Regions from separate parts of the Paucilactobacillus salsurae genome, predicted to be linked through region 3. Evidence: predicted binding sites of a transcription regulator. Region 3 holds the regulator's gene; each other region holds the start of a gene.
The links. Region 3 encodes Rex, which represses fermentation and respiration genes when NADH is low (regulators of the CRP and FNR family bind a similar motif). Its sites were predicted from a motif close to TTGTGAANTANTTCACAA; they were not measured.

Region 1 (2,265 bases), on a different contig from region 3:
GCCCTAAGCCACCAAAATGCAAGAGTGCATCACAGATTGCAAAAGCTTCTTTTTGTGTTTTCGCATGATACATTGACAACACTGGCGATAATTTTTCTCTAGATAATGGTTCTTTAGGTCCAACTTCTTTGATTTCTGTAACTAAAATTTTTGTGTCTTCTGGCACTTTGATTCCAGCCAGTTGTGCAATTTTAACGGCTGACATTCCCGCAATTGGACCCTTAACGCCACCACGTTTTGCATCAAACATCGTATCGGCTAATTTCTTTTGGTCTTTCTTAGCAACAAAGAAAGCATTGTGGGCTTTGAATTCGTTTTTAACCTCATCATAAATATCATCGTCAACAACTGCACTATTTTCAGAAGCACAGATCATACCGTTATCAAAAGTTTTTGATAGTAAAATATCATTCACGGCTCGTTTAATGTGGGCCGTTTTTTCAATGTACACAGGACCATTACCAGGGCCAACACCCAATGCTGGTTTACCAGTTGAGTAAGCTGCCTTGACCATTCCTGGTCCTCCCGTTGCTAATACACTGGCAATGCCATCATGGTTAATCAAAGCAGTTGTCGCATCTAAACTGGGATGCGTAACCCATTGAATAATATTCTTTGGTGCACCAGCTTCGACAGCTGCGTCAAGTAAAATTTGTGCTGCTGCTTCGCAAGATTCTTGTGCCTGTGGATGAAAAGCAAAGATAATGGGATTACGTGTTTTTACCGCAATTAATGATTTAAAAATCGTTGTTGAGGTTGGATTGGTAACTGGGGTAATACCAGCAATAACTCCCAAGGGTTCAGCCACTGTTATTAATTGGCGCTCTTTGTCATCTTTGATAATGCCAACCGTTTTATCATTTTTAATGGAGTGCCAAATATACTCAGAAGCATAAATATTTTTAACTGCTTTATCTTCCATGACACCCCGACCAGTTTCTTCATATGCGAGTTTGGCAAGTAGCATATGCTTGTCTAATGCGGCCATTGCCATTTGATGAACGATATGGTCAATCTTTTCTTGGTCGAAGTTGTCTAATTGATCAAGTGCTGTGTGCCCATTTTCAACCAGCGTATTAATCATGTCATCAACATTCACTGTTTCTTGTTGTGGTTCTTTTATCATTTTCTCTTCCTCCTGTTTAGAAAAAAGTTTGTTAATCAATTCACAATTAACATTATAAACAAGATTTTTGAGTTGTAAAGTCATTGCATCTCAATAATTACAAATCGATAATTATTCATTTAAATAAAGGGTTTTCATTTCACAATTTAGTTTTCCGTGATTTCAAAACACATAAATAAAGTTTGTGAGTTTATTAACTAAGTGTAATCGCTTACATAAAAAAATAAATTTTTTTAGACATTTTTAAATTAGATGTCAAAATTAGGCTAATAAAAAACTTAGCTGCATATATTCAACTAAGTTCTAAGTCATTATTTTGTTTTTTTAATTTCTGTTCTCTTTGCTGTTTGTTCCATTAGTTTGAGTAAAGCTTCTGCTTTCAACTTCGTAATCACGCTATCAACGGCAATCTCCATTAGTTTTTCGTTTAATGTGTTCTTACCAACTAATTTCGGTTTTTCCTCATGACGAATGCTGGCCATCAACAGTTCGACAAAATGATCATACGCTTGTTTGGGATACTGACTTAACGTAACCTGATCCATTCCTGAACGGATGACATCAATTGGGAAACTAGCCTTTAACAGACTAATCACCAAAATATCAGCAATATGCATCACCTGATACTTTTTTTTAATGGGTGCCAAAATCGCCTTATGTTTAACATAGTTATTAATCATTGATGGTGTAATCGGATCTAAACCTAATGATCCAATCAAGTTATTAACGTATGCGACAACCTGATCCATATATAAATCAAACTTAGGTAATTCATCCCACATGGGAAAATTAACCTTGGCTAGCTCTGATTCGAATCGTTCAAATTGTTCCATCGTATTCATGATATCGACTCCTTTTAGTATTACAGATATCATAACTAACTTAGCTAGTTTTGTAAACTAGTTCACATCATCTTAAGATTCAATTTATCAACCCTTATTTCTCTATTTTATAGAGACACCAAACCATATCTGGGTGGTAAGTTTTAAGAATCTGATACTGATCACTACCAACTAAAGAATCATCACTCACAATGCTAAACCGGTAGCCATTTGCATCAAAACGATCAAAGGCGCTGGCCTTACTGCCAGCATAATGGATTGGAATGGATAATTGTTGGTCTTTCAAATAATGGTTTA
Region 2 (2,265 bases), on a different contig from region 3:
TGCGCAACCAAATGAAATCCTATTGGTTGTTGATGCAATGACTGGTCAAAATGCAGTTGAAACTGCGCAAGGTTTTAACGACCAACTTGATATCACTGGTGTTGTCTTAACCAAATTAGATGGCGATACTCGTGGTGGTGCAGCATTGTCTATTCGTGCTGTTACCGGTAGACCAATCAAATTTATTGGTCAAGGTGAAAAGATGGATGCCTTAGATGTTTTCCATCCAGATCGTATGGCCTCACGAATTTTGGGCATGGGTGATATGTTAACCCTTATCGAAAAAGCACAACAAGATTTCGATGAAGACCAAGCTCAAAAGACAATGGAAAAAATGCGCGAGAATTCGTTTGATTTTAATGACTTTTTAGATCAAATGGAACAAGTGCAAAAAATGGGACCATTAGAAGATGTGATGAAAATGATTCCCGGTATGGCGAATAATCCAGCTTTAAAAAATGTCAACGTTGATCCCAAAGACATGGAGCATATTAAAGCAATTGTCTATTCTATGACACCCACAGAGCGAGAGAACCCAGATATTTTAAACCCGAGTCGTAGAAGACGTTTAGCTGCGGGTGCAGGTCGTCCAATTGTTGAAGTTAATCGAATGATCAAACAATTTGGGCAAATGAAAAAAATGATGAAACAAGTGTCGAGCGGAAATATGAATGGCATGGAACAAATGATGGGCGGTAATGTGCCAGGTGGTAAACTTGGTAAACTAGCTATGAATCGAATGGCTCGAAATGTGAAGAAGAATAAAAAGAAACGAATGAAAAAAAATAAAAAGAGACGTTAATCAATTTAGTGCACGAGGGCTTGTTGCCGGTGCACTTTTTTATTGGTAAAATGACTGAAACCATTGTAATTTAACAGGGTTTATAATAAGATGAAGATAGATTGTGAAGTAAAATACAAATAGGAGGTTGTGAGAATGAGTGTTGTCATTTCAGCTTTAAAAGAAGTTGCGGCACATGAAAAAAGAGTCGCGATTGATCCTGATGTTACGAAACGCTTGGTCAAAAATAATGTTCAGGTTCTAATCGAAAAAGATGCCGGACAAGCTTCTTTTTACGCAGATCAAATGTATGTTGATGCCGGCGCTAAAATTGTCAGCCGTGCAGAGGCTATTGAACAAGCTAATATTGTTGCGGTAGTTAATAATCCGGGTTCAGAAACCTTGAAACAATTTAAATCAGGTCAAGTTCTGATTGGGCTTTTAAATGCATTGATCGATCCGGATCAAATGAAATTACTTGCTGACAAAAAAGTAAGCGCTTTATCGTTTGAGTTATTACCACGAACAATTAGTCGTGCGCAAACAATGGATGTTTTGAGTTCACAGGCCAGTGTGGCGGGTTATAAAGCTGCACTAGTTGCCAGTGATCTCTATCCTAAATATTTTCCAATGATGATTACAGCTGCTGGAACGGTTAAGCCGGCGAAAGTGTTAGTTTTAGGAACGGGAGTGGCCGGACTGCAAGCAATTGGGACTGCCAAGCGGTTAGGTGCAGTGGTTTCTGGCTATGATGTTCGTCCTGCTTCCAAAGGTGAAGTCGAATCTTTGGGTGCCACATTCTTAACAAGTACAGTAGCAAATGGTGCTGGTAGTGGTGGTTATGCCCGTGAATTAAGCGCGGAGGAACAACAAGCGCAACAAGACGAGTTAGCTGGATTCATTGCCCAAAATGATGTCGTCATTACGACAGCACAAGTGCCAGGACACAAGCCGCCATTGTTGGTGACGCAAGCCAGCGTTGATGCAGCTAAACCAGGAACTGTGTTTATTGATTTGGCAGCTAGTGAGCTTGGTGGTAATGTTGCCGCCAGTCAGCCTTTTGAAACTGTGACGACAGATAATCATGTAATGATCATCGGAGCAGCCAATTTAGCCAGTGAAGTTCCAAATTCTGCGTCTCAATTATTTGCTAAGAACGTTCAAGCTATTGTTAATTACATTATTAACGAAGATACCATTAAAATTGATCTACAAGATGATGTTTTAAAGGAATTGGTTGCCACACATGATGGAGAAATTATTAATCCTAGATTACGTAAAACTTTAGGATTACCGGAGCTAGCATCACCAGTGGATGAAGCTACCGAAGAAACTTCAGACGAAACTTCAAAGGAGGAGAGCTAAGATGAGCCAGGAATTATATACTAATATTGCCATTTTTGTCCTCAGTATCCTGGTTGGATTTGAAGTAATTAGTAAAATCCCAGCTACTTTGCATACACCCATGATGTCAGGAGCAAATG
Region 3 (2,265 bases):
CAGGTCGTTCCAAGCGCTCCATCTTTTCGAGTTGTTTTCGTCGCGCTTGAGCTCGTTTAGTTGTCGAAGCCCGCACAATGTTTTTATTAACAAAGTCTTCCAACTCATTAATTTTTGCCTGTTGTTGATCGTAATGTTTCTGTGCCACAATTAAATTATGAGCTTTTTGGTCAACAAAAGCCGAGTAATTACCAGTGTAGTGAGTGAGTTCATGATGATCTAAATCATAGACCTGTGTAATCACATGATCTAAAAAGTAGCGATCATGTGAAACGAGCAATAACGCACCTGAGTAACTTTTTAAGTAATCTTCTAACCAAGACAAAGTCGCCATGTCAAGGTGATTAGTAGGTTCATCTAAGATTAGAATGTCTGGACGTTGAAGTAATAGTTTTGCCAATGCGAGTTGTGTTTTTTGGCCCCCGGATAAAGAATTAATCGGTGTTTCGTAGTCAACGTTTTCAAAATGAAAGCCATGTAAGACACCCCGAATATTTGTTTCAATCTGAAAGCCCCCAGCCATATCGAAGTCATGTTGTAGCTGATCATATAAGGTTAACGTTTTTTCATAGTCCGGAGTTGCAGGATCTAGAGTGGTAATTTTTTGCTCAAGCTTGTGAATTTGTTGTTCCTGTGCATGTAGATCACTAAACACATTATCCATTTCAGCCCAAATATTATTTTGGCTATCTAAGCCTTGATCTTGCGCTAGGTAACCTAATGTTGCTCCTTTTTTGAGACTGACGGTGCCATCATCAGGGGTCGTTAGTTGCGCAATTATTTTTAATAAGGTGGTTTTTCCAGCTCCATTGCGGCCCACAAGACCGATACGGTCACTGGTTTGCACTTGCAGATTGATATTGTGAAATAAAACATCCGCACCAAATTGCCGTTTCACGTTATTTGTTTGTAACAGTAACATTTAATTTAACCTCATTTGTTTAATAACTTGATTGTATCATAAGTCTTGATCAAGCTTCGACTCACAAAAAATAAATAAATTATTTGCAAAAAGTTTCACAAATTGAGAAGTTATGCTAGAATATTAAGTAACGTGAATTTCACAATCAAGTCATTTAAGGAGGGAAGTATCATGGTGAACCGAAAGATTCCTCGGGCAACAGCCAAGCGACTTCCAATTTACTATCGCTATTTAAATATTTTATTGGATGCAAATAAACGCCGTGTTTCTTCAACAGAGCTCTCTGAAGCAGTGCAGGTTGACTCTGCCACAATCAGACGCGATTTTTCGTATTTTGGCGAACTCGGAAAGCGCGGATATGGGTACGATGTTGAAGATTTATTGAACTTTTTCAAAGAAATTTTGAATCAAGATAAATTGACTAATGTTGCTTTAATTGGTGTTGGTAATTTGGGACACGCGTTATTAAACTTTAATTTCCACCAAAATAGCAACGTACGTATCAGCGCAGCTTTTGATGTGAATGAAAATATTATCAATACTGTTCAAAGTGGTGTACCCGTTTATGCGATGGATGAAATGAGTGAACAACTCCAAGAACAACAAATTGATGTTGTCATTTTAACTGTACCAGAAAGCACAGCTCAAGGAGTGACCGATAAATTAGCTCAAATTGGTGTCCATGGTATTTTGAACTTTACACCATTACGTTTGTCTGTTCCAAAAACGTTGCGTGTTCAAAACGTTGATCTAACAAATGAATTACAAACATTAATCTATTTTATTGATCATTATACAAACAATAATGAACCAGAAGAATAGTTTCTAAACAGAGTCGTACCAGGTGGTAAGGCTTTTTTATTTTGTCATGATTTATGATTTGAAAAATGTGTTCGTAATTCTTGCAATTGAGTCAGAAAATGTTATAGTAGATTTTGTGATTAGCACTTGAGTATGTCGAGTGCTAAAAATAATATTTTTAAATTGATGGAGGGATAAACGTGTTAAAACCATTAGGAGATCGCGTTGTTCTACAAGCTGAACAAGAAGAAGAAAAAACAGTTGGTGGCATTGTATTGGCATCAAATGCCCAAGAAAAGCCAACTACTGGAAAGGTCATTGCCGTTGGTGCCGGAAAGACACTTGATAACGGTGATAAGCTTGCTCCTTCAGTTAAAGAAGGCGACCGTGTATTGTTTGATAAATATGCAGGTAACGAAGTTGAATATGAAGGCGAAAAATATCTAGTTGTTCATGAAAAAGATATTGTCGCAATCGTTGACTAGGGAATAATCGATTTTAAATAATCAAACAATTTTTTATGAGGTGAATTGAAATTATGG

Region 1: adhE (bifunctional acetaldehyde-CoA/alcohol dehydrogenase) is a predicted target of Rex. The motif match lies at 1,155-1,172, and genes of this name have one in related genera.
Region 2: ACYVQZ_RS00370 (NAD(P) transhydrogenase subunit alpha) is a predicted target of Rex. The motif match lies at 904-921, and genes of this name have one in related genera.

The regions. Positions count from the first base shown of each region.
Region 1 is NZ_BAAHWX010000002.1:65,634-67,898, reverse strand. Features, by position in the region: gene adhE (bifunctional acetaldehyde-CoA/alcohol dehydrogenase) at 1-1,126, opposite strand, end outside; gene ACYVQZ_RS02350 (DUF1836 domain-containing protein) at 1,438-1,968, opposite strand; gene ACYVQZ_RS02345 (hypothetical protein) at 2,063-2,265, opposite strand, start outside.
Region 2 is NZ_BAAHWX010000001.1:67,463-69,727, forward strand. Features, by position in the region: gene ffh (signal recognition particle protein) at 1-802, shown strand, start outside; gene ACYVQZ_RS00370 (NAD(P) transhydrogenase subunit alpha) at 938-2,146, shown strand; gene ACYVQZ_RS00375 (NAD(P) transhydrogenase subunit alpha part 2) at 2,148-2,265, shown strand, end outside.
Region 3 is NZ_BAAHWX010000006.1:49,322-51,586, reverse strand. Features, by position in the region: gene ACYVQZ_RS06620 (ABC-F family ATP-binding cassette domain-containing protein) at 1-922, opposite strand, end outside; gene ACYVQZ_RS06615 (redox-sensing transcriptional repressor Rex) at 1,094-1,744, shown strand; gene groES (co-chaperone GroES) at 1,924-2,208, shown strand; gene groL (chaperonin GroEL) at 2,262-2,265, shown strand, end outside.